DNA from 4 places in the Rhizobium hidalgonense genome. Region 4 is predicted to be linked to each of the others. Evidence: riboswitches for the same ligand, from Rfam matches in the RefSeq annotation. Region 4 holds a riboswitch; each other region holds the start of a gene.
The links. A riboswitch is a leader RNA that binds a small molecule or an ion and turns the genes downstream of it on or off. The one in region 4 is predicted to bind thiamine pyrophosphate.
Positions count from the first base shown of each region.

Region 1 (7,543 bases), on a different replicon from region 4:
GGCGGCTTCGCCCGACAGCACACGCGAAACGGTGCCCACAGAGACGCCTGCATATTCGGCGACATCCTTGATTGTCGGCATCTTCGACATTTTCGACATCCCGCAGCTATTTTACGGCGCCCGCGGTCATTCCGGCGATGATGTGCTTTTCCAGCACGACGCCGACGACAACAAGCGGGAGGATACCGGCGGTGGAAAGGGCCGCCATCGACCACCAGTTGATGCCCTGGCTGCCTGTCTGGCTGGCAATCATCACAGGCAGCGTGTTGGTATTGGTTGAGGTCAGCAGCGCGGCGAAGAAATATTCGTTCCAGCACAGGATCAGCGCCAGCAGGAACGCGGCCACCATGCCCGGCAGAACGAGCGGCACGATGATGCGGCCAAACGCGCCCCAGATCGACAGGCCGTCGACGAGTGCGGCCTCCTCGAGTTCGACCGGGATGGTGGCGAACTGGTCGCGCATGATCCAGACGACGATCGGCAGGACCATCAGCGTATAGACGGCGATCATGCCCGCATAAGTGTCGAGCAGCGCCAGCTCCTTGTAGAGAACCAGGAACGGCAGGGCGAGGACGACGGGCGGCATGATGAGCTGCGACAGGAAGAAAAAGGAGATGTCGGAATTGCGCATATGGCCGAACTTGTAGGAAAAGCGGCTGAGGCCATAGGCCGCCAGCGACCCGAGCACGACCGCAAGGGCAGATGCCGTGACGGAGATGATGACGCTGTTCCAGAGCCGGCGCATGAACTCGTCACGCACCGTCGATACCTGGGAAATCGTATCGGGAGAGAGCCCGAGCGAGCGCCAGCCGAGCCAGCTGGGCGTAAAGTTAAACCAGGGAATCAGGTTGCCGCGCATGACATCCGCGGCTGTTTTGAACGAGGTCGAAACCGTCCAGAACAGCGGGAAGATGCAGACACATGCCCAGGTGACGAGCAGGCCGTAGACGGCCAGACGCATGCCCCACCAGCGAATGCGCTGAGCCCGCCCGTATTTTTCGAAATCGATGCGAACCATCAGAGCCTTCCTGTCAGCCGCTTCACGATACGGTCCGAGATCTTCATCAGCATTGTCATCCCGAAGACGATGATCACCAGATAGACGAGCGCGAGCAAGGTACCGTATCCGACATTCGAACGGTCGCGATATTCACGATAGATGAAACTGGTGACGGAGTCTGTCGCCCCGCCGGGACCTCCCGATGTCACCGTGATGATGATGTCGGCGAGCTTGAGCTTGAAGATTACCCGGATCATCACCGCCGTCACCGAAACCGGCAGCATGAGCGGGAAAGTGACCTTCCAGAAGCGCTGCCATCTGGTGGCGCCATCGACTTCAGCCGCCTCCAGCACCTCCCTGGACAGGCCCTGCAATCCGGCGACCAGCATGATCATCATGAAGGGAATGAAAGTCCAGGCATCCATGATCATGATCGAAAGTTTCGCCGTCAGCGGATCGCCGAAGAAGGAGGGATTTTCCCAGCCGAGCCAGCGGGCGAAGCGCGCGACCGGGCCGAAACGGGTCTCCAGCATCGACTTGCCGACCATCCAGCTCACTGCGACCGGCGACAGCATCAAGGGGACGAGGAAGGTTACCCGCCAGAATTTTCGGGCAATAATCTCCTGGTTGAGGAGTAGCGCCAGGCCGAAGGCAATCGCATATTCGATTGCGATGGCCAGGCAATAAAGGACCATGTTCAGCAGCGCATTGGCGTAGAACGGATCGGCGATCATCCGGCGCACATTGTCGAGCCCGTTGAAGCGCCGCCCGGTCGACGAGGCGAGGTTCCAATCGGAAAAGCCGATCCACAGCGCAAAGAGCAGCGGGAACACCACCATCGACACGACGAAAAGCGCGGCGGGCAGAATAAAAAGCGCCTTCTTGCCTGCCTCGCCGTGGATGACGACGCGCGTGACGCAAAGAACGGCGGCCCAGAGAAAATAGGCATAAAGCACCGGCCGCCAGTTCGCGAAGCCCCAACCGGTCCAGCCTAGCTCATGGGCACCCTGCAGTGCGAAGGACGTTATGAACCATATGGCGCTCAGCCACAGGGCCGCGCGGCCCCAGAAACGACGGCTCGCGGAAATGGAGCCGGCTTCGACCGTGTGAAGCAGGTCGCCTTCAACTGTCGACATGATTTTCCTCGCCCGGACAGAATGAGCGCCGGCGAACCGCTTCCGGTCCGCCGGCCTATTGGTGTCGAACGGTCAGAGCCCGAGGCTCGACCGATAGAGTTTCAGCTGGCTGTCGCGGCCGATCTGGTCGGTGATCTTTTCCCAGGCGGCCGCAATCGCATCCGCGGTCTCCTGCGCCGACTTGTATTGCCCGGCAAAACCCTTTGCCAATTCGTCTTCGGCGACGGAGTAATATTGGAAGATACCGGGAATGCGCGGTTCGATGGCGGCGTTCGGGTGGTTGTAGCTGTCCGCATTCGAACCCAGATAGTCCTCGATATAGGCGCGGTCGTAACCTGCCTTTTCCCATTCGTCGTAGTTGAAGTTGGACTGGCGGTAGGGCTGGAACCCGGAGGGATAGGCCGACGTCCACAGCGACAGATCCTTGCCGCCGAGATGGGCGGCGGCGGACCAGGCCGCCTTGCGCTTCTTCTCGTCGCCGGAGACCTGCTTGGTGACATAGATGCCCCAGCCGAGATAGGCCATGTTGGGCGCTTCGTTATACTTGTCTTCCCATTGCCCGGTCTTGCGGTTGTAGACCCGGTTCGAGCCGCGGTTGATACCGAAGCCCACCACATCGCCAACGACCGAGGTGTCCGAGGTGCGCGCGCCGGAGCCGACGTCGCCCCACCACATCAGCATTGCGCCGGTGCCTGCCAGGAACTGCGAGAAGGCCGTGGTGCCGGGATCGGCATTGATCTGATCGGCCGGATAGGCCTTTGCCGCGATCAGATCCAAGACGTCCTGGATCGCCTGGACCCATGCAGGGTTATTGACCAGCGGCTTCATGTTTTCAGGATCGAACAGCCAGGCCGGGTCGCCAGGATATTTGGCATAGGCCGTCGCGCGGTTCTCGATGAAATAGAAGCCGAAACCACCCCAGCCCTTGAGCGGGTCGAGATAGCCGTAGGCCGGCTGACTGGTCAGCGGATCGGTCTTGCCGATCAGCGCCTTGGAGGCGGCGTTGACCTCCTGCCAGGTCTTCGGCGGCTCGGCCATGCCGCTGATCGAGCCTTCGCCGAAATAATCCTTGCGATAGGCGAAGGTGTGGCAGTCGCCGTCGATCGTCACGCGATAGGTCTTGCCGTCCCAGGTGCCGACCGGTGGCTTCAGGTAGCTCACCAGGTCGTCGGCCTCGATCTGCTTTGCAACCCAGTCGGGCATCTCATCCAGAAGCCCTCGCCCGGCCGTATCGCCTTCGAAGGGTGCGCCCATTTCCAGAATGTCGAAATCGACCGTGCCGGTCGCGATCGACTGCTGAAGGCGGGCGTTGTAGTCCGCCTGTGCAAGGTCGATCCAGTTGATCTTGGCGCCGGTATAGGCTTCCCACGGCTTCAGGAAGCCGCGGAACAGGAAGTTGTGCAGGTTCTGATTGTTGAGCCCCATGAAGGTCAGCTCGACACCGGCGAATTCGCCCTGCTTGACGTTGGCCTTGGTTGGGCCGAGGCAGAGCTCGCCGACCTTCTGCCAGTCTGCATCCGTTGGGGAGCCCTTGCCGACGCCGGGAATCTGCAGGATCTGGGCGCGCAGATCATCGGCAGCGAACGCCATGCCGGGAAGTCCGCCCATCGCGCCCGATAGACCAAGCAGTGCCGCGACGCTTGCCGTTCCGCGCAGGACATCGCGGCGGCTTGCCTGACTGCGCATCAATGCATCGTATATTTCAACTTTCATGCTTTCCTCCTCCACGTTTGTGCGCTGCCGCCAGCCGGTCTTTCCGGATTGGCTCCGGTCCGATTTTGGGACTGGTCTCGCGCAGAACTATTTGGTAACAAGAAATGAAACGTTTCATATTCTTGTTGAAAACCGCTCCTCTCGGCCTCGGCAGCGAGAATTAGACGGCAAGCGGGAAATGTCAATAACAAATGAAACGTTTCATGGAGGAGGTCTGACGGTATTTCAGGCAGGGGCCGAGGGCGATTTCGCCGAGCCTGATGCCTTGGAATATTGTCGAGAAAACATTGCTCTTGGGACTGCCCAGGGGTGGCAGGAAGGCGATTGGGAGGCACATGGCTGAAGTCAATGTTTCAGGGGCGCGGAAGGCATATGGCGCCGTAAATATTCTGCATGGCGTCGATATCGACATTCGCGACGGCGAATTTGTGGTGCTGGTCGGCCCATCCGGTTGCGGCAAATCGACGTTGTTGCGCATGGTCGCGGGGCTCGAAAGCATCACCGGCGGCACCATCTCGATCGGCGGAAAGATCGTCAACAATCTGCCGCCGAAGGATCGCGACATCGCGATGGTCTTTCAAAGTTATGCGCTTTATCCACACAAGACCGTTGCCGAAAACATGGTCTTTGCGCTCCGTCTGCAGAAGCAGCCGGCCGATATCATCAAGCAGCGGCTGCAGGCGGCGGCCGAAACGCTTGACCTCGTACCCTATCTCGACCGCTATCCGCGCCAGCTTTCGGGTGGGCAGCGCCAGCGCGTGGCAATGGGACGAGCGATCGTCAGATCGCCGCAAGTCTTCCTGTTCGACGAACCCTTGTCGAACCTCGACGCCAAGCTGCGCGTGCAGATGCGCAAGGAGATCAAGGAACTGCACCAGCGGCTGAGAACCACGACGATCTATGTCACCCATGACCAAGTCGAAGCGATGACCATGGCCGACAAGATCGTCGTGATGCAGGGCGGCAAGGTCGAACAGATCGGCACTCCCCTCGAACTCTACGATCGTCCCCGCAATACATTCGTGGCAGCCTTTATCGGCTCGCCGTCGATGAATCTGCTGAAAGGCCGCTACAAGGCCGACGGTGCGATCTTTGTCACCGAGACCGGCGACGAGATTGCGCTCGGTTTCACCCCGCAGGCGACCGACGGACAGGCCGTGCTGCTCGGCGTGCGGCCCGAACACCTGTCGCTCAGCCAAAGCGGCCTCGACACGACCGTGAACGTCACCGAACCCACCGGCCATGAGACGATGGTCTTCCTGCGCTACGGGTCCGGCGAGCTTGTCGCGGTGCTTTCCGACCGTCACGATTTTGTGCCGGGGCAGGTCGCGACGATTACTGCCCGACCAGGAAAGCTTCATCTATTCGATGGGGAATCGGGTAAGACGTTGCGGCCGGATTGACCGCCCAAAAAACCACTGAGACCCCAATCGCCGCCGGGTGGAAATTCAGGGCGAGGTCAGGTCAATTTTCAGCTCTAAAACCAATTGTTCAAAGTGGAATAGCGGGTGACGGGCCTTGCATTCTTCCGCTCCCCCTCATGACAGGCCAATACAGCCCTAACCGCTACGCGCTCGATTTGGAGTAGAGGCCAAGATTGCCGCCGACGGCGAATCCGCAGCGCTGATAAAATTTCGACAAGGCACCGTCTCGCTGCGAGACCAACCAGACGCTGTTGCATCCTTCGGCCTTTGCTGCTTCAAAAACGGCCGACAGGAGCGCGGTCCCTATTCCCCTACCCTGCGCTTCAGGCAGCACCGAAAGCTCATCAAGATAAATGACCGGACCCGCATGGCGCCGCTGTCGTATACCCAATGCAATCCCCAGCACCTTGCCTCCGTCGATGGCCGCAAGGGCGATGGATCTGGGCGTTTCAAGCACGGTTTTGACATTTTCAACCGCCGCTTCAAGCGACCAATTCTCGTTCCATGGCGGTCCCGAATAGGCACCGACCAGTACAGCGGCGGCGCCATTGAGATGTTCTAGCGCAAGACGTTCAATCCGAAACGACATAAATCCACCTGACGTTGAGTGAAACGACATTTGCCGCAGTTCGACCGGTAACGCAACAGGCCCCGAGACGGAGGTTATAATCGGAACGCGAAGTTGTAAGCTTGACACAATCAGCGACCGCGCTTTACGGTTGTCGGCATTCACCAGGGGGGTCCCGCAAGGGGCTGAGATACTGCTGGACAATACGGCTTTGCCTGTTGTGGCGCAGTGACCCGTTGAACCTGATCCAGTTCATACTGGCGTAGGGACGGTGCAAGCGCTCGAAGGCGTCGGATTCACGCGTGGAATCCATGCCGGCGTCTTTTCATCATTCCGGCTGATTGACTGGGTCTCCAACTGCAATTGGAGCCTCAAAACCATGACCATTGCCGCAAACAATCTCACCCCGACCGTCACCACCGGCCCGCTGCCGGCATCGCAGAAGATCTATATCCCGGGAGATATCCACAGCGATATCCGCGTGCCGATGCGCGAAATCAGCGTCCACCCGACCGCGGGCGAACCGCCTGTCGTCGTCTATGACTCCTCCGGTCCGTACACGATCGAAGGCGCCGACATCCACATCGATCAGGGCCTGCCCCCCCTGCGCCGCGACTGGGTGCTGGCCCGAGGCGATGTCGAACCCTATGACGGCCGCCATGTCCGCCCCGAAGACAACGGCTTCGTCAGCGCCGACCGGTTGACGCCGGAATTCCCAGGGCGGCGCCGGCCGCTGCGGGCCAGGGACGGCAAGGCCGTCACCCAGCTCGCCTATGCGCGGGCCGGCATCATCACACCGGAGATGGAGTTCATCGCCATTCGCGAGAATCTTGGCCGCAGGGCCAGCACCGACGCGCTGGTGCGCGACGGCGAAAGCTTCGGCGCCGATATTCCGGATCATGTGACGCCGGAATTCGTTCGCCGGGAAGTCGCCGCCGGCCGGGCGATCATCCCGGCCAATATCAACCACCCCGAAAGCGAACCGATGATCATCGGCCGGAATTTTCTGGTGAAGATCAACGCCAATATCGGCAACTCCGCGGTCACCTCCTCGATGGCCGAAGAAGTCGAGAAGATGGTCTGGGCGGCCCGCTGGGGCGCCGATACGGTCATGGATCTGTCGACCGGCCGCAACATCCACAATATCCGCGAATGGATCATCCGCAATTCGCCGCTGCCGATCGGCACGGTGCCGCTCTATCAGGCGCTGGAAAAGGTCGGCGGCATTGCCGAGGACCTTACCTGGGAGGTCTATCGCGATACGCTGATCGAACAGGCCGAACAGGGCGTCGACTATTTCACCATCCATGCCGGCGTGCGGCTGCACTACATCCCGCTCACCGTCAATCGCGTGACCGGCATCGTCTCACGCGGCGGTTCGATCATGGCCAAGTGGTGCCTGCATCATCACCGCGAAAGCTTCCTCTATGAGCATTTTGAGGAGATCTGCGACATCTGCCGGGCCTATGACGTCTCCTTCTCGCTCGGCGACGGTCTTCGCCCCGGCTCGATCGCCGATGCCAACGATGCGGCGCAATTTGCCGAACTCGAAACGCTCGGCGAGCTGACGAAGATCGCCTGGGCCAAAGACTGCCAGGTAATGATCGAGGGGCCCGGTCATGTGCCGATGCACAAGATCAAGGAAAATATGGACAAGCAGCTTGCCGTTTGCGGCGAGGCGCCCTTCTACACGCTGGGGCCT
Region 1 is NZ_CP054028.1:1,434,774-1,442,316, forward strand. It holds gene FFM81_RS28045 (LacI family DNA-binding transcriptional regulator) at 1-90, opposite strand, end outside; gene FFM81_RS28050 (carbohydrate ABC transporter permease) at 107-1,018, opposite strand; gene FFM81_RS28055 (carbohydrate ABC transporter permease) at 1,018-2,136, opposite strand; gene FFM81_RS28060 (extracellular solute-binding protein) at 2,209-3,849, opposite strand; gene FFM81_RS28065 (hypothetical protein) at 3,941-4,192, shown strand; gene FFM81_RS28070 (ABC transporter ATP-binding protein) at 4,185-5,252, shown strand; gene FFM81_RS28075 (GNAT family N-acetyltransferase) at 5,416-5,862, opposite strand; TPP riboswitch at 5,998-6,128, shown strand; gene thiC (phosphomethylpyrimidine synthase ThiC) at 6,221-7,543, shown strand, end outside.
Region 1: another riboswitch for thiamine pyrophosphate. It lies ahead of thiC (phosphomethylpyrimidine synthase ThiC); the one in region 4 lies ahead of FFM81_RS32505 (phosphomethylpyrimidine synthase ThiC).

Region 2 (7,543 bases), on a different replicon from region 4:
CCGTTCGATACCAGCGTTCCGGCGCTGGTATCGGCAAAGGGAAGAATTTCGACATCGAGGCCAGCCGCGGCATAAAAGCCCTTCGCCTTGGCGACATAGATGCCGATATGGTTGGTGTTGGGCGTCCAGTCGAGTGCGATGCGAGCCTTTGCGGGCGCCGACTGGGCGAAGGCAGGCCGGCCGACAAGGCTTGCCGCGATGGCGGCGAAGATCGTCTGGCGACGGGTGAGAAGCAGCATTGTGACCTCCTCAGGTCTCTCGAGCATGGTGCCGAAATGCGTGAGCTGTTTTCGGCATCATGCTCTAACTCTTTAAATTCGAACAGGATTCCGATTTTAGGCCGATCGGCCTAAAATCATCCTGTTCCAGCGGATGAAGCAGGGTTTGCAGGATTTCGGTTTCGATCGCCTGGGCCGCCGGCGAGCCGAGATCGGCAAGGCTTCTCGGGCGGGGCAGGGGAACGCGGAATTCACGGATGATACGCGCCGGGCGGGCCGAAAGCACGTAGATGCGGTCCGAGAGGAACACGGCCTCGCGAACATCATGGGTGATCAGCAGCGCCGTCCAGCGGTGTTCCGTCCACATGCCCTGCAGCCATTCCTGGATCTGCGTGCGCGTCAGCGCGTCGAGCGCGCCGAACGGTTCGTCGAGCAGCAGCATGTCCTGGGTCTGGACGACGGTGCGCAGCAGGGCGGCGCGCTGGCGCATGCCGCCTGACAGTTCGGAGGGATAATGGTGTTCGAAGCCGGCAAGACCGAAGCTTTCGAACAGGGGCGCCACAACATTGCGGGCAGCCCGTCGGCCCATGCCCCGCACCTCGAGGCCAAGTGCCGCATTGTCGATGATCCGGCGCCAGGGCATCAGCGCATCGCGCTGTGGCATGAAGGCGAAGGCATGCGGTGCCTGTTCCAGTGGCGTGCCGTTGAAAAGCAGTGCGCCGGAATCGGGACGAAGTGCCTGCGTCAGCAGTCGCAGCACCGTCGATTTTCCGGAGCCGGACGGGCCGACGATCGAGACGAATTCGCCGTCTGCGACGTTGAGCGAAATATCGCCCAGCACCTGCATGCCGTCGAAGGATTTCGAGATATTGCGCAGTTCAACCATTCTGTCGCTCATCGGCGCCGCTCCCCGGATGGTTGCCAGGGCATCAGCAGGCGCTGGATCAATAGCGTCAGCCCGAACAGGCAGAGGGTGAGCACGGCGCTGACGAGGACGGCGGCGAGCACGAGATCGGGACGGAAATTGTTCTTGGCGTTGAGAATGTAGATGCCGAGGCCGCGGGCGGCGCCGGCATATTCGGCAAATATCGCGCCGACGACGGCATAGGTGATCGAGATCCTCAGGCCGGCGAAGAAATAGGGCAGCGCGGAGGGAAGCCGTGCCAGGCGGAAAATGCGCCAGCGGCTCGCCTTCATCGAATGCAGCAATTCGGCGATGTCGCGGTCGGTCGATTCATAGCCCTGCAGCAGGGCGACGAGCAGCGGGAAGAAGGTAACGAGCGCCACCAGCAGAATCTTCGGTAGGAGGCCGAAACCGAACCAGAGGACGACGAGCGGTGCGATCGCCACTAGCGGCAGGGTCTGGCTGGCGATGAAGATCGGCAGCAATGCCCGGCGCATGAAGGGCATGAAATCCATCAGGATCGATGCGACGAAGGCGAAGGCCAGCGACAGCGCGAAGCCGCCGAGTGTGGCGCCGAGCGTCGGCCAGGTATTTGCGATCAACGCCTCGCGGTTCAGCCAGCCCTGGGTGACGATGCGCGAAGGCGCCGGCAGGATGGACGGTTTGATCCCGGAAAGATCGACATAGAGTTCCCATGCCGCCAAAAAGGCGCAGCCTGCGAGCAAGGCGGGTATGCCCCGGGTGAGAGCGGCGCCGAGCGCGGCGAGGCGGGAAGGTTGCGACGGTGTCATCAGCGCTCGATTTCAGGATATATGGTCGGTCTCGATGCGCAGCCGGTCGCGATAGGGATCGGGCGCCGTGACGGCATCGCGGATGATGCCGACGAAATTGCCGGACATCGGATAGAGTGACACTTGTGCGCCTGAGACCATCTGAACCTCGCTCCGCTGGCATTACCCAGATCAGCTTTGAAGGGTCCAGAGGTTTGCGCCTCACATCTCAGCCCCGGCGATACGGAGCTCCCCTGTTATTTCGGCGGAAACTATCACCCGGCTTTTCTTCCGGCAACCGCAAAATTGCCAACCGGTCCGCGTGGTCGGAAGGGACCCAATGTCAGGGAAACACCCGAGCGGGATCCCGCTCGGGTGGTCCTCGGCGGTCCCGTACCTGCCGGGAACGGGACGACAGCTTGCTGCCTCAGGCGGCAATATCGGCATAAGGTGCGAGCGCCCGATTGGGCTTTACGATTGCTGGAGCAAGAGATATAAAACCTCAACCAATATTGAGGTCAAGAGGCAATGGATAGGATTCCTGCAACTCCGCTCGGCAAGCTGCTGACGGTCGGCGAGGTGGCGGAACGCAGCGGCATTGCGGTCTCGGCGCTGCATTTTTACGAGACCAGGGGGTTGGTCTCGAGCATTCGCACCCGCGGCAACCAGCGCCGTTATGGGCGTGATGTGCTTCGCCGGCTCGGGATCATCAAGGTGGCGCAGCGGGTTGGCATTCCGCTTGCCGAAATCCAGGCGGCGTTCGAATCTCTGCCGCAGGGGCGCACGCCGACGGCCGCCGATTGGCAGACGCTGTCGGCGCGCTGGAAGGACGATCTCGACGCGCGAATAAGCCGGCTCAGCCTGCTGCGCGACCGCCTGACCGGCTGCATCGGCTGCGGTTGCCTGTCGGTCGATAGCTGTCCGCTGCGCAATCCCGGCGACCGGCTCGGCAAGGAAGGGCCGGGGGCGCGGCTGCTGGAGACCGAAAGCTAAGCAAGGGGTTTAGACGAGCTCCCGCGGAAAGATCGATACGCTCCTTTCTTTCGGCCGGCGCGCTCATATGTTAAGGGCGAGTGCTGCAACCGGCGGCACTGGCCGCTAGAACAGGATGATTTTAGGCCGTGTCGGCCTCAAATCTGAATCCTGTTCCAAATTCTAGAGCCAGAGCATGACGTCGTCCGAAAACCGCTCACACTTTTCGGCGTCATGCTCTAAGAGGACGGCTTCGTGTTTCATCCCAGACTGTTCGAAAATCGCAATGTCGTCGTCACCGGCGCCGGCCGCGGCATCGGCCTCGAAGTCGCTCGGCAGTTCCTGGATTGCGGTGCCAAGGTGATCGTCCATACCGGGCGCAAGCCGGGGCGGGACCTGCCGGATTTCCTGCTGACGGCTGAATCGGAAAGACGGGCGCTGCTGCTGCATGCCGATTTCTCCGCCGCCGGCGGGGCGGCGCAATTTGCCGAAGATGTTCTCGGTTTCTTCGACAGGGTCGATGTGCTCGTCAACAATGCCGGCACCATGCTTGGCCGTTTTCCCGCTGCCACGCTGACCGACGCGGAGTACGAGGCGGTCATACGGTTGAACCAGACGTCGGTGGTGGCGCTGACGCGCGCATTGCTGCCGGCATTGAAGGCGGCCGAGGGTGCTGCCGTCGTCAACACCGTATCGATCTCGGCGCTGACCGGCGGCAGCCCCGGCTCCTCGATCTATTCGGCCTCGAAAGCCTTCGTTGCGACCTATTCCAAGGCGCTTGCCCGCGAGCTTGCCCCGGATGGCATCCGCGTCAACTGCGTCTCGCCGGGAACGATCGAGACGGATTTCCACGAGCGCTATTCCTCCCGAGAAAAGCTGGAGCAAACCCGGAAATCCATCCCCCTGCAGCGGCTCGGCACGGCGGAGGATTGCGCTCCCGCCTATCTGTTCCTGGCGGCTCCCTTACTATCGGGATACATTACCGGCCAGGTGATCGAGATCAATGGCGGACAGCTTATCTGCTGATTTGTTTGGACCTTTTTTGGCATTTCATCGCTATTGACCAATTCGCTTGTGCGAATATGCTATTGTGCTGATTGACTACACTTTCTCCCTTCCGAGATATCGAATGCCGTTGCCTAAACCGGAGCCGGGGATGACCGGCCAGGACTTGCACATACTCGCTGGAAAAGCCCATGAAGCGAGCGATCTGCTGAAGGCTTTGGCGCATCACACCCGCCTTCTGATCCTCTGCATACTGGCGAAACAGGAGCGGACGGTCGGTGAAATCGAAAATATTCTCGGCATACAGCAGGCGATGGTTTCGCAGCAGCTTGCGCGTTTGAGGCTCGAAGGCCTGGTCAATACGCGCCGCCAGGGCAGGCTGGTTTATTACAGTATCGGCAATGTCAGCGTGCTTGCCTTCCTCGAATCACTGTTCGAGCTTTTTCCGATTGTCGAAAGCTATTGAAACCCGCCGCGCAAAAGTGAGCGGCGGTTTTGAGATAACGACACGCGAAAAAACATTTAAAAGTGCGACAAGCGAATCTGAAAGATCGCGACGCGCTTCAGCGACCGCCCTTGCGGAGCACGGCTGCTACGTCGAAGATGAGGCCGGACGCGAAATGTCGCGGGAGACCGGATGATCGACAAGCTGGAATTCTTCATCACCCTCGCCAATGAAAAGCATTTCGGCCGCGCCGCCGAGGAGTGCGGGATCTCGCAACCAACGCTGTCGGCCGCCATCCGGCAGCTCGAAGATCAATTGGGGGTCATGCTGGTGCAGCGCGGCTCGCGGTTCCAGGGGCTGACGCCGGAGGGGCAGCGCGTGCTGGAATGGGCCCGGCGCATCGTCGGCGATGCCCGAACCATGCGCGAGGAAATGCGCGCCGCCCGCCGCGGCCTTTCCGGCCACATTCGCCTTGCCGCCATTCCGACGGCGCTCGCCATGCTTTCGCGCATCACCACGCCCTTTCAGGAACGGCATCCCGGCGTCACCTTTTCGATCGTCTCGCGCAATTCGCTGCAGGTGCTGAGCATGCTGGAAAACCTCGAAATCGATGCCGGCATCACCTATCTCGAAAACGAGCCGCTCGGCCGTGTCACCAGCGTTCCGCTCTATGCCGAGCGCTATCATCTGATCACCGCTGCAGGCAGCCCGCTGTCCGATCGCGACAATGTGACCTGGAAGGAAGTCGGTGATCTTCGGCTTTGTCTATTGACCGCCGACATGCAGAACCGCCGCATCATCAACCGGCATCTGACGGAAGCGGGCGCCACGGTCCATCCGACGCTCGAGTCCAATTCGATGATCGTGCTGTTTTCGCATGTCAGGACCGGACGCTGGGCGAGCATCATGCCGCGCAACGTCGCGAAATCCTTTGGTTTTCCGGTGGAAATCCGGATGATCCCGATCGTCGAGCCGGAGGCGCATCATCTGGTCGGCCTTGTCGCGCCTTATCGCGAGCCCTTCACGCCGCTCGTCTCGGCCTTGCTGCATGAAGCCAGAGTGCTCGTTCGAGATGAAGAACTTTGATAGGAAAAACCTATCAACCGACGTGATAGCGTTATTGATCGCTAGCGGCTTCCCTGAGATGCTGCCCACGGAATAGCACTTGGGCTGGGGAGGCCGCCATTCCGCAACGAGCAAGCCGTCGGGAGGGCTGCCTTATGACCATTCATATCGCCGAAGGCGATATCACAGCGCGCACTCGTGCCATCATCGCCGATCTTCGCTTCCGCGAAGGGCCGCTGCTTCCCATTCTGCACGAAGTTCAGGAAGAATTCGGCTATGTGCCGCCGGAAGCTCTCCCTGTGATTGCCGAAGAATTGAACCTCTCCCGTGCCGAGGTCCATGGCGTGGTGACTTTCTATCACGATTACCGCGACCACCCGCCCGGCCGGCATGTGCTGAAGCTCTGTCGTGCCGAGGCCTGCCAGTCGATGGGCGGCGATGCGGTGGCCGAGCGCGTCAAGGCGCTGCTCGGCATCGACTTTCACCAGACGACGCTCGACGGCAGCGTGACGCTGGAGCCGGTCTACTGTCTCGGGCTCTGCGCCTGCGCTCCGTCGGCGATGCTCGACGGCGAGGTCTATGGCCGGATCGACGAGCAGCTGGCGGCCGAACTCGTTACGGAGGCCCGCCGATGACAGTCAGGATTTATGTTCCGCGCGATGCCGCTGCGCTGGCGCTCGGGGCCGAAAAGGTGGCAAAGGCGATTACCCAGGAGATCGCCGCCCGCGGCCTCGATGCCGAGATCGTGCGCAACGGCTCGCGCGGAATGTTCTGGCTGGAACCGCTGGTCGAAATCGAGGTGGCCGGCAAGCGCATCGGCTACGGACCGGTGAAAGCCAAGGATGTAGCTGCGCTGTTCGAGGCAGGAATGATGAGCGGCGGCGAACACCCACTCTGTCTCGGGGAGGTTGAAGACCTCCCGTTCCTGAAAGAACAGACCCGCCTGACTTTCGCCCGCTGCGGCGTCATCGATCCGCTCTCGCTGGCCGATTACGAAGCGCATGGCGGCCTTGCCGGCCTTCGCCGCGCCGTTTCGATGACATCTGCCGAAGTGGTCAAGGAAGTCACCGATTCCGGCTTGCGAGGCCGCGGCGGTGCGGGCTTCCCCACAGGCATCAAGTGGAAGACCGTTCTCGATGCCGGCGGCGACCGCAAATATATCGTTTGCAATGCCGATGAGGGCGACAGCGGCACCTTTGCCGACCGGATGATCATGGAGGGCGATCCCTTCGTGCTGATCGAGGGCATGGCGATCGCGGGCCTCGCCACCGGCGCCACGAAGGGTTTCGTCTATACGCGCTCGGAATATCCGCATGCGATCGCTGTAATGACCGAAGCCGTCGGCATCGCTCGGCAGGCCGGCATTCTCGGCCTGTCGGTGCTCGGCTCCGGCCGCGCCTTCGATATCGAGGTGCGCACCGGCGCCGGCGCCTATGTCTGCGGCGAGGAAACGGCTCTGCTGAACAGCCTAGAAGGCAAGCGCGGCGTCGTGCGCGCCAAGCCGCCGCTGCCGGCGCATAAGGGACTGTTCGACTGTCCGACCGTCATCAACAACGTGATCTCGCTTGCCTCCGTCCCGGTGATCATGGAGAAAGGCGCCGCCTTCTACCGCGATTTCGGCATGGGCCGCTCGCGCGGCACCATTCCGCTGCAGATCGCCGGCAATGTCCGATATGGGGGGCTTTACGAAACAGCCTTCGGTCTTTCGCTCGGCGATATCGTCGACAGGATCGGCGGCGGCACGGCGACGGGACGGCCTGTCAAGGCCGTGCAGGTCGGCGGGCCGCTCGGCGCCTATTTCCCGAGAGCGCTGTTCGATACGCCGTTCGATTATGAAGCTTTCGCGGCGAAGGATGGACTCATCGGTCACGCCGGCATCGTCGTCTTCGACGACACCGCCGATATGCTGAAGCAGGCGCGTTTCGCCATGGAATTTTGCGCCGTCGAAAGCTGCGGCAAGTGCACGCCCTGCCGCATCGGCTCGACACGCGGCGTCGAGACAGCTGACAAGATCGCCCATGGCATCGAGCCGGAGAAAAACCGGGCGCTGCTCACCGATCTCTGCAACACGATGAAGTTCGGATCGCTCTGCGCGCTCGGCGGCTTCACGCCCTATCCGGTCATGAGCGCCATGACGCATTTCCCGGAAGATTTTTCGCCGGCA
Region 2 is NZ_CP054027.1:316,350-323,892, forward strand. It holds gene FFM81_RS01475 (ABC transporter substrate-binding protein) at 1-239, opposite strand, end outside; gene FFM81_RS01480 (ABC transporter ATP-binding protein) at 304-1,116, opposite strand; gene FFM81_RS01485 (ABC transporter permease) at 1,113-1,913, opposite strand; partial or broken gene FFM81_RS01490 (YkoF family thiamine/hydroxymethylpyrimidine-binding protein) at 1,929-2,054, opposite strand; TPP riboswitch at 2,045-2,158, opposite strand; gene soxR (redox-sensitive transcriptional activator SoxR) at 2,421-2,885, shown strand; gene FFM81_RS01500 (SDR family NAD(P)-dependent oxidoreductase) at 3,120-3,890, shown strand; gene FFM81_RS01505 (ArsR/SmtB family transcription factor) at 3,994-4,335, shown strand; gene FFM81_RS01510 (LysR family transcriptional regulator) at 4,507-5,400, shown strand; gene FFM81_RS01515 (formate dehydrogenase subunit gamma) at 5,535-6,014, shown strand; gene FFM81_RS01520 (formate dehydrogenase beta subunit) at 6,011-7,543, shown strand, end outside.
Region 2: another riboswitch for thiamine pyrophosphate. It lies ahead of FFM81_RS01490 (YkoF family thiamine/hydroxymethylpyrimidine-binding protein); the one in region 4 lies ahead of FFM81_RS32505 (phosphomethylpyrimidine synthase ThiC).

Region 3 (7,543 bases), on a different replicon from region 4:
GACTGGAGTTCGTCGAGGGCCGGTTTCAGCCCTTTCAGCGAGAAACGGATATTGACGTCCTGGCCGTTCATCAGCCGCACCAGCCCTTCGGCACTCGCGCCCTTTTTCAGCGCCGCGGCCGTCTTGGTATCCAGCGCCAACTGCGCCCAGCATCCGGTCTGGTTGCAGTTTCGGTAATCGAGCCTGGCGACGGGCTTGCCGTCCGCCTTGATCGACAGGCCCGAGGGCAGGAAGACGTTGAGCGGCAGAAGGGCAGTCAGCACCAGCGGCGGCTTGCCCTTGTCGGCCTTGCCTTGGGAGCCGGCCGGCAATGCTGAAATCGCCAGCGTCAGGATATTGACCGGCTTGCCGTCCTTGGCGACTTGCGCGACCTGTGCGACCTCGCAGGCCTCGGTGCCTTCAGCACCGGTGCAGCGATAATACCAGTCGTCGAATTTCTGTGATCTTATTGTCGGCGCCGATTGGGCCGGCGCCTGCACCTGTTCTTGATCCGCTGGAACGGCAGACTGCGCAAAAGACGGATTGGCACAAACAATATATATCAAAGCCGGGGCGATCGTCCGGAGGCCCCGCTTCATGCCGCTTTTCGAAAAGTATCTCATTTAAAATGCAACTTCAGGAAGATTTTATTCACGTGGCCAGTCATATCGCTACAATCCGCACCTCGGTCAACCTTAACGTGTCAGCACGGTAAAGTTTGCGTTAGGTATTTACTTCGCGTTCTGGGAGATTCCGTCCAGTCTGCCCGAGACCCCACTCTCGACGACATCGCCCGCCGATTCCAAAATTAGAATGAAACCGAGTGGCGAGGCATAGGAGACGACACGCAACTTACGCGAAGCTGGCCATCAGCTCGTTCTCATTGAAAATCAGGCGCATAGGCGGACGGGATGAATAATTCCGCGCTATCGGAAATCCATAGGATTTTGCGGAAGATGAGCCGCACTCATTTTGAAGAAGAGACGTTCCCAGGCGCTGGGATCATTTCCAATACTGCGCGCAAATACAGAGATGTATTTTAGAAATTCATTGCACCACCGGTTGCTATTGTTGTTCTTTCGTAAAAAGAGAGCACAACCGAATGGCGAAACGGTAATGCCGGCGTTGCTCGGAATGGAATCCGCCGATAACATTCGGGAAAATCATGTTAGCCGCGAATCGGCGATGCTGATCCTTCCTCTCTCGTGAAAGGCCGAGTTGCAGGGAACGATTTCACGCGCGGCGCAGCCGCAGGACTGTCATTTTCGAGATGACATCCGCCCCGTTCTCTGCGAAAAAGAACGTGATGAGAGACAGGGGCGTTCGTCGGAAGACGGGCTGAGAAGCACCCTTCGAACCTGAACCGGATAATGCCGGCGGAGGGAGTCGCTCGGGGTCGCGGTTTTGCCCGCACGAATTGCCCCGTGCCCGCCCCCGCCTGAAAGGGGCCACATGCAGACCAGGACCACGCCAGGAGCCATGCTGAAGGCGATGCGCGACAAGCCGCCGCTCGTTCAGTGCATCACCAATTACGTCGCGATGAATGTCGCCGCCAATGTTCTCCTGGCCGCCGGCGCCTCGCCGGCGATGGTGCATGCGGCCGAGGAAGCCGGCGAATTCGCCGGTATCGCCAATGCGCTGACCATCAATATCGGCACGCTGTCGACGCAATGGATCGACGGCATGCGGGCGGCGGCGAAGGCGGCGACCTCCGCCGGCAAACCCTGGGTGCTCGATCCGGTCGCCCATTATGCCACGGCGTTCCGCCGCGATGCGGTCGCCAGTCTGCTGGCACTCAAGCCGTCGATCATCCGCGGCAATGCTTCGGAGATCATCGCCCTTGCCGGCGGCGAGAGCCGCGGCCAGGGCGTCGACAGCCGCGACCCGGTCGAGCAGGCCGAAGGTTCGGCGCGATGGCTGGCTGAGCGGCAGCAGGCAGTGGTTGCCGTGACCGGCGCTGTCGATTTCGTCACCGACGGTCAGCAGGCAGTGCGCATAACGGGCGGCTCGGCCCTGATGCCGCAGGTCACTGCGCTCGGCTGCTCGCTCACCTGCCTGGTCGGCGCCTTTGCTGCGACCGCACCGGACGATCTGTTCGGCGCGACGGTCGCAGCGCTTGCAACCTTCGCCATCGCCGGCGAGGAGGCAGCGCTCGGTGCCGCCGGGCCCGGCTCCTTCGCCTGGCGCTTCCTCGATGCGCTCAACGCGCTCGACGCCGAAACACTCGACGCCAGAGCAAGGATATCGGCCGCATGAAGCATTTCGATCTTTCGCTCTATCTCGTCCTCGATCCCGAACTCTGTGCCGGGATCGGCATGGTCGAGACCGCCCGCCTTGCCGTTGCCGGCGGCGCGACGATGGTGCAGTTGCGCGACAAACGGGCCGGTACCACCGCGATGGTTGAGACCGGCCGCGCCTTGAAACAGGCGCTCGATGGCACCGGCGCCCTGCTGATCGTCAACGACGATGTCGAGGCGGCAATCGCCATCGGTGCCGACGGGTTGCATATCGGCCAGGAGGATATGGATGCGTTGACGGCGCGGGGGATGATCGGCCCCGAGATGATCCTTGGCCTGTCGGTCGAGACCGAAGCGCTTGCCGCTGCCGTCGATCCCAGCCTGGTCGATTATACCGGCGTCGGACCGGTCTTTGCGACGCCGACCAAGGCCGACCACAAGCAGCCGATCGGTTTTGACGGTCTGGCGAGGCTGGTGACTGCCTCGCCGGTGCCGTCGGTGGCGATCGGCGGCCTCAAGGCGGAGCATGTGGCCGAAGTCTTTGCCGCCGGCGCCAAGGGGCTTGCCGTGGTCTCAGCGATCGCAGGCACGCCGGACCCAGAAGCGGCGACACGCCGCATCGCCGCAGAAGTCCGAAAGGCCCGCGCATGATCCGCAACGTCCTCTCCATCGCCGGCTCCGACCCCTCGGGCGGCGCCGGCATCCAGGCCGATCTCAAGGCCTTTTCCGCCCGCGGCGTCTACGGCATGGCGGTGCTGACGGCGCTGACGGCGCAGAACACCCAGGGTGTCAGCGGGGTGCATCTGGTGCCGCCGCAATTCGTCGCCGACCAGATCAATGCCGTCTTTGCCGATGTACGCGTCGATGCCGTCAAGATCGGCATGATCGCCAATGCCGGCATCGCCGAGGCCGTCGCCGCAGCCCTTTCCGCCTCTCTGGCTGCAGCACCGGCCGACCGGCGCGCCATCCCTGTCGTCATCGACCCGGTGATGATTGCCAAGGGCGGCGCCGCCCTGCTCGCGCCCGAAGCGGTCGACGTGCTGACCCGCCGGCTGCTGCCGCTTGCCACCCTTCTCACCCCGAACCTGCCTGAGGCCGCCGCCCTGCTGCATCAGCCGGTCGCAACCGACCGCGCCGAGATGGCGGCGCAGGCCGAGCAACTGCGTGCGCTCGGCCCCGCCGCGGTGCTGGTCAAGGGCGGCCATCTCGACAGCGACGAGAGTCCCGACGTGCTGGCCACCGCCGGCGGTCTGCACTGGTTCGAAGCTTTGCGCGTGCCGACCAAGAACACCCATGGCACCGGCTGCACTCTGTCGAGCGCGCTGGCCGCCGAACTCGCCAAGGGCGCCCCGGTGCAGGAGGCCGTCGCCATCGCCAAGGATTACCTCGCCGCCGCGGTCGCCGCCGCCGGAACCCTCACCGTCGGCTCCGGCCATGGCCCGGTGCAGCATTTTCATGCGCTTTGGAAAGACAGCGAGTGAGCCGACCTTCTTAACAGCTTCACAAATATCATGACTGCGCTCAAGAACGGCCCGGCCTCCCCGGGCCGTTTTGCGTTCCCCTATCGGCCCAGCAGCCCCATTCAAAAAATCCCTGTTGACAAGCCCGGCGAGATAGCCAAGTCTATCTCATTAAAAGGGTATACATTCCGCAATAACGGAATAAAAGGAGGGATGACAGGTGCCAGACCTGCTTGTGAGCCTATATTCCACGGAACTCGCCGACCTGAAACAGAAAGCCGCTGATGCCGGCATCTCTGTCCGCCCAGCCCTCCCCCCGGAACTGCATCTCGTCACCGGCTGGGTGCGCGAACGCTTCAGCCAGAATTGGGCAAGCGAGGTCACCGTCGCCTTCTCCCGTCAGCCCGTTGCCTGCCTGATATCAGTCGAAGGCGGCAGGCTGCTTGGTTTTGCCTGCTACGACACCACCGCACGGGGTTTCTTCGGCCCAACCGGCGTCGATCCCGAAATGCGCGGCAGGGGTATCGGGCTCGCGCTGTTTTCCGCCTGCCTGCAGACGATGAAGGCGCTCGGCCATGCCTATGCATTCATCGGTGATGCCGGCCCGGTCGATTTTTACGCCAAGACCGCAGGCGCAATCACCATCCCTGCCCCCGACAGGGGCATCTACGAAGGCATGCTGCGAAGCACGCCGATCATCTGATCCCGGAGTTACAGAATTGTCCTCGACCCCACTCGCCCTTTTCGTCGGCCTGCCGAACCCTGCCATTTCGGATGATGAATTCGCCCTGTTCCGCGAGACCAATCCGCTCGGCCTCTTCGTCGGCCGCCGCAATCAGCGCGAGCCGGAGCAGACGAAGCGGCTGATCGAACGTTTCCGCGAGGCCGTCGGCCGCGACGACGCGCCCGTCTTCACCGACCAGGAGGGCGGCCGCGTCCAGCATCTCGACGCCGGCCCCTGGCCGCTCTTCCGCAGCTTCGGCCAGTTTGCCGAACTTGCCCGCCGCGATTTCGATCTCGGCAAAAAGGCACTGCGCCTTTCCTCCCAGGCCATGGGCGCGATGATGACGGAACTCGGCCTTTCCAGTGGCTGCTCGCCCGTTCTCGACCTCGTCTTCGAGACGACGAGCGCGGTCATCGGCGCCCGCTCTTTCGGCCCTGATCCCGATTTCATCGCTGCCCTCGGCCGCGAGGTGGTCGACGGCCTGCTCGAGACCGGCAACATGCCCGTGATGAAACACATTCCCGGCCATGGCCGCGCGACACTCGACTCCCATAAGGAGCGGCCGGTCGTCGATGCCAGCCGCGAGACGCTCACCGCCACCGATTTCAAGCCCTTTGTCGCGCTGAAGGACACGCCCTGGGCGATGGTCGCCCACGTCGTCTACTCGGCCTATGACGCGGAACTGCCGGCGTCGATCTCGCCTGTCATGTACAACGTGATCCGCAACGACATGGGTTATGAGGGCGTGCTGATCTCCGACTGCATCTTCATGGAATCGCTGCAGGGCACGCTGCCGGAACGCGTCAGACAGGTGCTCGACGCCGGCTTCGATATCGCCCTCCACAGCCACGGCGACATCCCCGAAAGCGAAGCCGCCGCCAAGGCCGCCCGGCCGCTGACAGAAGCCGCGCTGAAGCGCATCGCCGCCGGTAAAGCCCGCCTCGGTAATCTCAAGATCGACATCCACACCGCCCACGCCGAGGTCGAAAGCATGTTTGCAAGCGCGCCGGTCTCCTGACCGGCAGATTATTTTTCACCGCATAAGAAAAGGGGAATAGAACATGAAAAAATATCTTCTTGCCGCCGCAGCCCTGACGCTGTTTTCGGGATCTGCCCTGGCGCAGACGGTCCTGACCGCGAATATCGAACCGGCGACCACCTGGGTCCGCAACTTCAACCCGTTCAACCAGACCTCGGCGCGCCAGTCGACGCTCGACTTCATCTACGAGCCGCTTGTTATTTTCAACCGCTTCGACAGCAACAAGCCGGTCTATCGCCTGGCGGAAAGCTTCAAGCTCTCCGACGACCTGAAGAGCATCGATTTCAAGCTGCGGCCGAACCTGAAATGGTCCGACGGCAAGCCGCTGACGGCAGCCGACGTCAAGTTCACCTATGATTACCTGAAGAAGTTCCCGGCGCTCGACTTCGTCAGCATCTGGAGCTTCATCACCGACGTCAAGGCCGTCGACGGCCAGACGGTGCGCTTCACGCTCGCCAATCCGAGCTCGCTCGCCGCCGAGCAGATCTCGCAACTGCCGATCGTACCGGAACATGCCTGGAAGGACGTCGCCGATCCCGTCACTTTCGCCAACGAGAACCCGGTCGGCAGCGGACCGCTGACGGAGGTGCCGCGCTTCACCGGCCAGACCTACGATCAGTGCCGCAACCCGAACTACTGGGATAATGAGCACCTGAAGGTCGACTGCATGCGCTTTCCGCAGCTTGCCGACAACAACCAGATGCTGACGGCAACGGCCGACGGCACGCTCGACTGGGGCGTCTCCTTCATTCCCGATATCGACAATGTCTATGTCTCCAAGGACCCGGCGCATTTCCACTATTGGTATTCGCCAAGCAGCATGGTCGCCTTCCTGTTCAACCTGGAAACAGCGAACGAGAACAACAAGAAGGCCTTCAACGACCTGAAGTTCCGCCGCGCCGTCTCAATGGCGCTCGACCGCAAGACGATGATCGACGTCGCCGGCTACGGCTATCCAACGCTGAACGAAGACCCCGGCCTGATGGGCGAGCTTTACAAGAGCTGGGCCGACCCATCTGTTAAGGCCGACTTCGGCAAGTTCGCAACCTACGACGCCGATGCCGCCAAGACTCTGCTCGACGAGGCCGGCTATAAGGACAAGGATGGCGACGGGTTCCGCGATAATCCCGACGGCAGCAAGATCTCCTTCTCGATCATCGTTCCGAGCGCCTGGACCGACTGGATCGATACCGTCAATCTTGCCGTCGAAGGCATGCAGGCGGTTGGCATCGACGCCAAGATCGAAACGCCTGAAGAAGCCGTCTGGACCGGCAACCTCATCAACGGCACCTTCGATGCGGCGATCAACAGCCTGCCGGCCTCGGCCTCGCCCTATTACCCCTATAAGCGCGCCTTCAGCGCTTCGGACAAGGGCAAGACCCGCTTCACCGCGCAGCGCTGGTTCAATCCTGATGTCGAGAAGCTTGTCACCGAGTTCACCCAGACCGCGGATCTTGCCAAGCAGAAGGATGCGATGAACAAGGCACAGCGCATCGTCGCCGAAAACATGCCGATGATGCCGGTGTTCAACAATCCGAATTGGTATCAGTACAACACCAAGCGCTTCACCGGCTGGTCGACCAAGGAAAACCCCTTCGTCAATCCGTCGATCTCGCGGACCAATCCGGCACGCCTCTTGAACCTGCTGGCTCTCGAGCCGGTCAAGTAAAGCATTTTGATACCGGGGGCGGTGCCAGCGCCGCTCCCGTTACGACGGAGTCCCCATGGCTTTCCTGCTTCGCCGCCTGGTCTTCTACATGGCAGCCTTCATCGCGGCAGCGACGATCAATTTCTTCCTGCCCCGCCTGATGCCGGGCGATCCGGTGCAGATCATGTTCTCGAGCGCCGGCACCGAATTGCCGCCGGAAAGCCTGCAGGCGCTGAAGCTCACTTTCGGTTTCGTCGATGGCCCGCTCTGGCAGCAATACTTCACCTATCTCGGCAGTATCTTCACCGGCGATCTTGGCCGCTCGATCAAGTATTTCCCGCTGCCGGTCGCCTCGGTTCTCGGCCATGCCCTCGTCTGGACCGTCGCCCTGATGGGAACCGCGACGATCGTCAGCTTCACGCTCGGCACCTTCCTCGGCATCGTCGCCGCCTGGCG
Region 3 is NZ_CP054029.1:92,702-100,244, reverse strand. It holds gene FFM81_RS29335 (invasion associated locus B family protein) at 1-602, opposite strand, end outside; TPP riboswitch at 1,285-1,381, shown strand; gene thiM (hydroxyethylthiazole kinase) at 1,432-2,235, shown strand; gene thiE (thiamine phosphate synthase) at 2,232-2,867, shown strand; gene thiD (bifunctional hydroxymethylpyrimidine kinase/phosphomethylpyrimidine kinase) at 2,864-3,697, shown strand; gene FFM81_RS29315 (GNAT family N-acetyltransferase) at 3,897-4,379, shown strand; gene FFM81_RS29310 (glycoside hydrolase family 3 N-terminal domain-containing protein) at 4,396-5,418, shown strand; gene FFM81_RS29305 (ABC transporter substrate-binding protein) at 5,462-7,108, shown strand; gene FFM81_RS29300 (ABC transporter permease) at 7,164-7,543, shown strand, end outside.
Region 3: another riboswitch for thiamine pyrophosphate. It lies ahead of thiM (hydroxyethylthiazole kinase); the one in region 4 lies ahead of FFM81_RS32505 (phosphomethylpyrimidine synthase ThiC).

Region 4 (7,543 bases):
ATAAAAAAACCGGCTTGCGCCGGCTTTTTCCCCCAACCGCCCGGAGCGCATGTCTCTCAGGATGCTGGGTTAGTTGTTAGCTCTCAACATAGTGTTAGGTGGCCCTTTAGTCAACCGATATTGACCGCCACCCACGCGTTGAAACGCCCGATTTCGCCGTGAATTCACCTAAAATAGGCATTCTTCGGGAAATCTGCAACGGAATGACACTGCCCTCCGCGGACACTGAATAAGGAGAAGGCCGCCGCCCGGTCTGGGCGGCCGCGCTCTATGCCGCTTGCACGGAGTCGGCCTTCGGACGTCTCCGCCGATCCCGGTAACGATCGCTTGTCCAGTCGGGTGCCGCGCACCCGGCACTGAGGCCCTCCCGGGCCGCTTTGCTTGTTTCCGCCCCATGACATCGCCGGCCGTCCGGATCAAGGGGCAGGCGCGGCAAAGCCGCTTGTCGCGCCGGGAAAAAACGGCTTTCCACCTGCGGCTGGAACCTTCCGTTTTTTGCGCGCCACGACCCTTGACCCGCCCGACCGTCGCCGAGGGGCGGGCTTTCGCCCTCCCCCCTCTGTCCGGGGGAATGTCAGAGGCCATTCCCCCGGAAAGACCGGGGAGGCTTCGCCCGAAAGGGGCTTTCCCTTCGGGAAACGCAAACCCAGCAGACAGACCATGACCGATACCCAAGCCGCAACCGAGACCTTTTTCGTCCCTCTGAACAAGCTGTACGCCGACCCCAAAAATGTCCGCAAGACCTACAGCAAGGAAGGCATTGCGGAAATGGCCGCGACCATCCGCGCCGATGGCTACCGGATTTTGCAAAACATCGTCGTCCGCAAGGGTGACAAGCGAGGACGCTTCTTCGTGACCGCAGGCGGTCGCCGGCTCGCCGCCCTCAACCTTTTGGCCGAGGCCGGTGAAATCGCCAAGGATTACCCCGTCGAATGCAAGGAGCGCAGCGGGGCCGATGCGACCGAAATTAGCCGGATCGAAAACACCAGCCGTGAGGCAATGCACCCGGTTGATGAATACGAGGCGTTCCGCGTCCTGGCCGACGGCGGAAAGCCGGTCGAGGATATCGCCGCTCGCTTCGGCACGACCGAAACCATGGTGCGCAAGCGTCTGGCGCTCGCTCGTGTCTCGCCTGTATTGCTCAACCTTTTCCGCAACGAGGAAATGAGCTTCCACCAGCTTTCCGCATTCACCGTGTCCGACGATCACGTAAAACAAGTGGAGGTCTGGAACGGCCTGCCGTCCTGGAACCGCGATAGCCGGTCGATCAAGTCCGCATTGCAGTCGGAGGCCATGAAAGCCACCGACAAGCGCATCAGGTTCATCGGCGGGATCGACGTCTACGAAACCTCAGGGGGAGCGGTCAAACGCGACCTCTTCGATGAACAAAACAGCGGCTACGCCCTCGATGTCGCCCTTGTCAAAAGGCTTGTGGTGGAGAAGCTTGAAGCAGATGCGGAAAAGCTTCGTGCCGATGGCTGGAAATGGGTGGAATGCGTCAGCGAACTTCCGCAGGAAGCGCATTACATGTCGCGGGTCTATCCCAAGGACGTCCCCATGACCGATGAGCAGCAGGCCGAACTGGACCGGCTAGAGGGAGAATATGCCGAGCTTGCGGAATTGATCGAGGCAGGTGTTGCCGACGACGAGGCCGAACCCCGCGCCGAATCCATTCAGGCCAAAATGGCGGCGCTTGCCGACAGAGGTGAAATCTATGATCTCGAAGACGTCGCCAAGGCCGGTTGCTACGTCCTGATGGACTATCACGGCAAGCTGTCGGTTGAGCGCGGATTGATCCGGCCCGAGGAGCAGGACGAGCCGGCCGAAGGTACGGACGAGAGCAGCGAACCCGTTCGCCCTCGGCCTGAGACGCAGCCTGAACCGTCCTTCTCGCTCTCGGCTGCATTCGCTCAGGAATTGACGGCACAGAAGACCGCCGCCATCCGCGCCGAGCTTGCGCAGAATCCGGACGTCGCCCTTGCCGCCGTAGTTCACGCAATGCTTGCGAGCCTGTTCCATCCTTACGGCAGCACAGACGAAACGTGCCTTGAGGTGAAACTTACGAGCGAAAAGCTCGAAACCAGCATCAAGAACCCGGCAGCCTGCAAGGGCATCGTGACGATGGACGATCTCAGGGAGAATTACGGCCACACCATTCCCGGCAATCCCCACGATCTTTGGGAATGGTGCCTGGAGCAGCCGACCGCAACGCTTCTCGATTTGCTCGCCTATGCCGCCGCAAAGTCGGTCAACGTTCGCCGCTGCGGACCATGGCTCCGGCCCTCGCTTTGCGGCCGAGATTTTCGCGGATGGCGATGAACTCCATTTCCGGCGTGATGATACCGGCGCGCGCATAGGCGAACTGGGTGACGGCCTTGCCGTCCTTTGCGCGCAGCGGCTGGCGTAGCGCGGGGAATTCGGGCGTCAGCCTTTCGCCGCTGGCAAAGCCGTTGTCTTCGGGACGGACATGACGGCCCTGATAGGCCTCGACGTCGCCGCGGGCGAGAACCCAGTCACGTCGCAGTGAGGGCAGCCCTTGTTCGATGCGGATCTCGGTGCCCTCGATCGTATAGGGGCCGGACGAGTCGTAGACGACGACGGGCGGCTCGCCCGATGTCGGATGCAGGCTGATTTCGCGCATCGGCACGCTAATGTCGGGATGGACGTCCCCCCGAATGTAGATCTTCCTGGATGCCGGCAAGGGGCCGGTGGTGACGGATGGGGTGATATTCTTTGCGGCGATATTCATGGTTTGAGGCTCCAAGTTTTCGATTGGAGACCCAGTCCTCAGCCGGAATGATGAAAAGACGCCGGCACGGATTCGACGCGTGAATCCACTGCCTTCGAGCGCTTGCACCGTCCCTACGCCAGTATGAACTGGATCAGGTTCAACGGGTCACTGCGCGCGATAGCAGTATCTCAGCCCCTTGCCGGGACCCCCCTGGTGAATGCGAAAAAGGGTAGAGGCTTGCCGAAGGAGCTGTCAAGCGACAACTGCAATGGCTTGGGGATGCAGGTTGACCTTGCCCCGTTGAAATAATCCATTTTGAAGTAAGCTCTGGCCCATTTGAGAGGACCAGAGGATGAAGCGCAATCGTTTCACAGACGAACAGATCATCGGCATATTGAAGGAGCACGAGGCAGGCACGCCGGTCTCGGAGCTTTGCCGCAAGCATGGCGTCAGCGATGCTAGCATCTATAAATGGAAGGCCAAGTTCGGCGGCATGGAGGTGTCCGAGGCCAAGCGGCTGAAGACGCTTGAGGACGAGAACACGAAGCTGAAGCGGCTCCTGGCGGATGCGATGCTCGACAATGCTGCCTTGAAAGACCTTTTGGGAAAGAAGTGGTGACGCCCGCGGCCAAGCGGAAAGCTGTCGCGCATCTGATGAGCCATCATGAGATGAGCGAACGGCGGGCGTGTAAAGCCATTGGTTTTTGCCGAATGACGGCCCGTTACGAGAACAGGCGCGACAATGATCATGAGCTTCGCGAGCGAATGAAGGCGTTGGCGCATGAACGTCGCCGCTTCGGATATCGACGCATTCATGTGCTGCTCCGGCGGGAGGGTCACCTCGTGAACCACAAGAGGCTCTTCCGGCTCTATCGGGAGGAGAAACTGACAGTGCGCAAGCGCGGCGGTCGCAAGCGAGCGATAGGCACGCGAGCGCCGATGCTGGTGCCGATGGTGGCCAATGATCGTTGGTCGCTAGACTTCGTGTCGGATCAGTTCACCGATGGGCGCAGGTTGCGGATTCTGACCGTCGTCGATGATTGCACGAGGGAGTGCCTGGCGCTCGTCGCCGATACATCGCTTTCCGGTCTTCGCGTCGCACGGGAGCTTGACCGGATTATCGAGGAGCGCGGCAAGCCGAGGATGATCGTCAGCGACAACGGCAGCGAGTTCACCAGCAACGCGATCCTGCAATGGGCGGACCGGACCAAGGTTGACTGGCATTACATCGCGCCTGGAAAACCGATCCAGAACGCTTTTATCGAAAGCTTCAACGGGCGGCTGCGAGACGAGTTCTTGAATGAAACTCTGTTCTCGTCGCTTGCTCACGCCCGGTCTGCGCTTTCAAACTGGCGTAGCGATTACAACGATCAACGCCCGCATTCAGGCCTTGGCTGGCTGACACCGGCCGAATTCGCTCAGACACTCAACCCGCGACGTGATGCGGTGCTGCGCAGCCGAAATGGCTCCGCACCGCAACCCGCCGCTACCGAACCAACAACAGCAACCAAAAACCGCTGGAGCGAACTCAAGACTGGATAAAACTTGGGGGCAAGGTCAAGGTGACACTCAGGCTATCGTGCGTGGAGCCCGCGATCAAACGACGGACAAGGGCAATCGTCCGGCCGGCACGCTTCCACAAGACAAGCGCACTTATCGCATGCCGTGGCAATCGATTTATTCCGAGTAGTTCGCCAATTGTACCGAGATACCGAAGCGCTATTGAGAAAGCAGGCGCGGAACTGGAAAGTCTAGTACTTTGTCCGTGTAGCTTTCGACCAAGGTGCTAAACGGCGTGCCGTCTCGAAGCTTCAGTACGGCGCGATGTTCGAGCAGGAACGGCGGCAGGCTAAGGGAACTTGTTTCATGCGCTATTAAGCCGTCCATGTCCCAGCCTTCGGATAGAGGGGACCAGAGCAACTTGGCAGACAGGTTTGTGCGAGTGAAATTGAGAGCCTGAACGGCTCTGCCAAACGCGATATCGCTGGTATTCAACACCTGATTCATCTCAGCAGTTAATTTCGCAGGTACATACCAGTTGTCGGCTTCGGACAAGACGCGGTCTCCGCAGACCAGGCGCACGCGGCGATAAGCGATAAGCTCACCGGGGCCGACGGTCAGAAGTTCACGGATGTGCTCATCGGCCGGTTTGCCTTGCCCGCCCACACGCTGAGCTACGATCTTGGACCCTTCCGGTGCGAGCTTATGCGCGGCGCACCAGCGGTCAAGGGTCAACGTAGCACTGGCGTTACTCAGGAGATTGGCATTCAAGGTCTGGAGGACCGCAAGCGCTCCCACTCGAGATGCCGGCGTGTTCAGCCACTGAGACCCTATAGACGGTTCTTGCGCGATTGCGATCTGGGTGCCCAGCACGATGGCGGCCGCTGCAAGTGCGGCTATGCGAATGCATTTCGCAGAACATAATGACATGGAGAATGAAATCCTTTCTGCAGTATAATTGGGCGAACCTTGCGGGTCAAATTTCCTTGATTTTTGCTGGTGAGCGAGCATTGTCAGCGTATATGATAACGGCAGCAGGATTTGAACTGCGGCTTGCGTGCACCGTATAACGGTCAGGTTCCCGAAGACATTCTTACCATCTTTCGATGTTCCTGCCGTGCTGGTTCGCACCTGTTGAAATCTGTGTGCCCGAGCCGTCCTTTGCTTGCGTCGCATCCATGTTTTCCATGATATCCTCCATCCCCTCGCCGACCTGTTGCTCGAGTTTGCAAGCGTCGGCGACTGAGCCGGTGCTTCCATTCTGGAATATGGAAACCCGAGAGACGTGGATTCCAAATGAGGAACGTGGCGGCCGGTCCGAATTCTCCCAACTCTATACTCGTAACTCTCACTTAAAGGTTCAGCGCCCTTGTCGTCGCCCTCGCTCGTTGCGAGATGTTCATATAGCTGGATCGGATAAAATAGCTCGCAACCGAAAGCAAAATCCAGGAGCCATTGTTGGAAAAAGGTCTTCTTCGTCGACCCAGAGCCCTCCTGCCGGTCGAGTGACAATTGCAGACCAGGCAGCGACACGCCGTCGATGGTTGCCAACCGCAGATGCGAGTAGCCAAGGCGCTTGTCTGATTGGTTTTTTTGACCCATGTCATCGTGCTCCTTGTGCAAGCCTCCCGACGATGATGTCGCCGGCTGTGGTGCACTATCGTACCTCCCAACCAGGACAGTTCATGAAAACCATCAGCAACGCAACAGATGAGCCCGATATATTTTATAGTATATCTTTCATAGCTCGGAACAGAGGTACATATTAGCCCAACAATTCGTAAGTTATATAATATAACGTTGCACACATAGGTACACATATTGACTTCATGGCTTTGGGGCCTGGGTGAAATGGCAGCTCTCGAACCGCTAAGGAAAACTCTTGCTGGTCGAAACGTTGGGCGATACAAGGCCATCATCGGGCGGCGCCTGCGGGCCAGGTCAGCAGACCGAAGTCGCCATTGGTTGAGCCGTTCTACCGCATGCTTGACTGGGCACGCCCGAAAGCCGTCTGCCGCAATCCAGCCACGGCGTGATCAGACGTTTCAAAGACCGGCAAGGATTTTGACCAAGTCATCGTCGTCGGGCGCGCCGATGCTACGCAGGCCCGCGATCTCGACGTTACCATTTTCCAGGATTCCGCCCGCCAGGGCAAGGCTCGCTCGATACCGCACTCAAGCCTGCCAATGGGCGAAAAAGTCGAAAAGAAGATCTGCGTTCCCTTTCAGCTCGTCAAGTTTGCGAACGTCAAGGACTTCGTCTTCAAGAGGTGAGGCGGGAATGCCACACAATGCTGGGTTTGCTCTCGAATTCTCTCTCTGGGCGCTCGAAGTTCGACAAAACCAGTAAGGTGCCAAGACGATGAAGGGGCCTTGAGCTCAGGCCGCGCTTGATCTCGACGCGCCGTTCTCCGGCGATCTCTTCGAGACGACGGCCGATCAACAGAGCCCGAGAGATTTCTCATACCCTCTGGCCAAACCTGCGCGCCATGAGCGTTTCGCGCCGAGGCAATCCTCGAATGTTTGTCCATTGCTCTCCGCGTCGGAATGATCGGTGCATCACTCCCCATGAGCTTCCCACCGCGCGAACGCTCGTGCAAGATAGGAAGCTGTTTGTCGGCCGTCGCGAGTTTGCGCCGCAGTTGGGAGCGGGTCACCTCTCGTCGGCTGCCATGCAAGGGTTGTCCGTCCTTCATCGCGTCAGACCTATACTCCGTCGCACAAACTGATAGAAAGAGCGCCCGCGGATTTCGAAGAAACTGTCCGTTGCTGGACGCGGTCGGCAGTGGTGGAACTAAAAAACGGATGCACGTTTTCCGGCCGCCAAAAGGAGCCTTAAACGACATGAACATGGTCTCGAATGTTACGAAATCCCAAGTTGCCCCGTCCGTTGGTGCTCTGCTTGGAGAAGCTCGCCTGGCTCGCGGCTATTCGCTGGATGACGTTGCAGAAACTACTGGTCTGACTGTGGCAGAGGTGGCAGCTCTGGAGAATGACGCGGATTTCGACGCGTCGAGGATCCGAAGGACGGCATCCGCTCTAGGGATTCTAGGAAAGATATGCGATGCGCCGCGCTGAAATCGTTGAACAGCTTCTTCCAGGACTGCACCTCTTCAAGGAAGATCGGTGCAGCAACTCACGGGTCGCGCTTCAATCGCATGCTGTTCAACTCCGGCGCATTATCAGGGGTAATCAAATACGGCTGGACGTGCTCGTCCAGCCAGCTGGGCCGGATCTTATTGCTGAGCGCCTGAAGTTTAACGTGGAGTCGCAAGTTTGGTATTCACCTGAAGTCCAGCGTGCTCCTGATACG
Region 4 is NZ_CP054030.1:268,939-276,481, reverse strand. It holds gene FFM81_RS32510 (ParB/RepB/Spo0J family partition protein) at 661-2,319, shown strand; partial or broken gene FFM81_RS32505 (phosphomethylpyrimidine synthase ThiC) at 2,255-2,749, opposite strand; TPP riboswitch at 2,842-2,953, opposite strand; one part of gene FFM81_RS32500 (IS3-like element ISRle4 family transposase) at 3,084-3,333, shown strand; one part of gene FFM81_RS32500 (IS3-like element ISRle4 family transposase) at 3,333-4,273, shown strand; gene FFM81_RS32495 (hypothetical protein) at 4,451-5,161, opposite strand; gene FFM81_RS32485 (helix-turn-helix domain-containing protein) at 7,075-7,308, shown strand; gene FFM81_RS32480 (hypothetical protein) at 7,295-7,543, shown strand, end outside.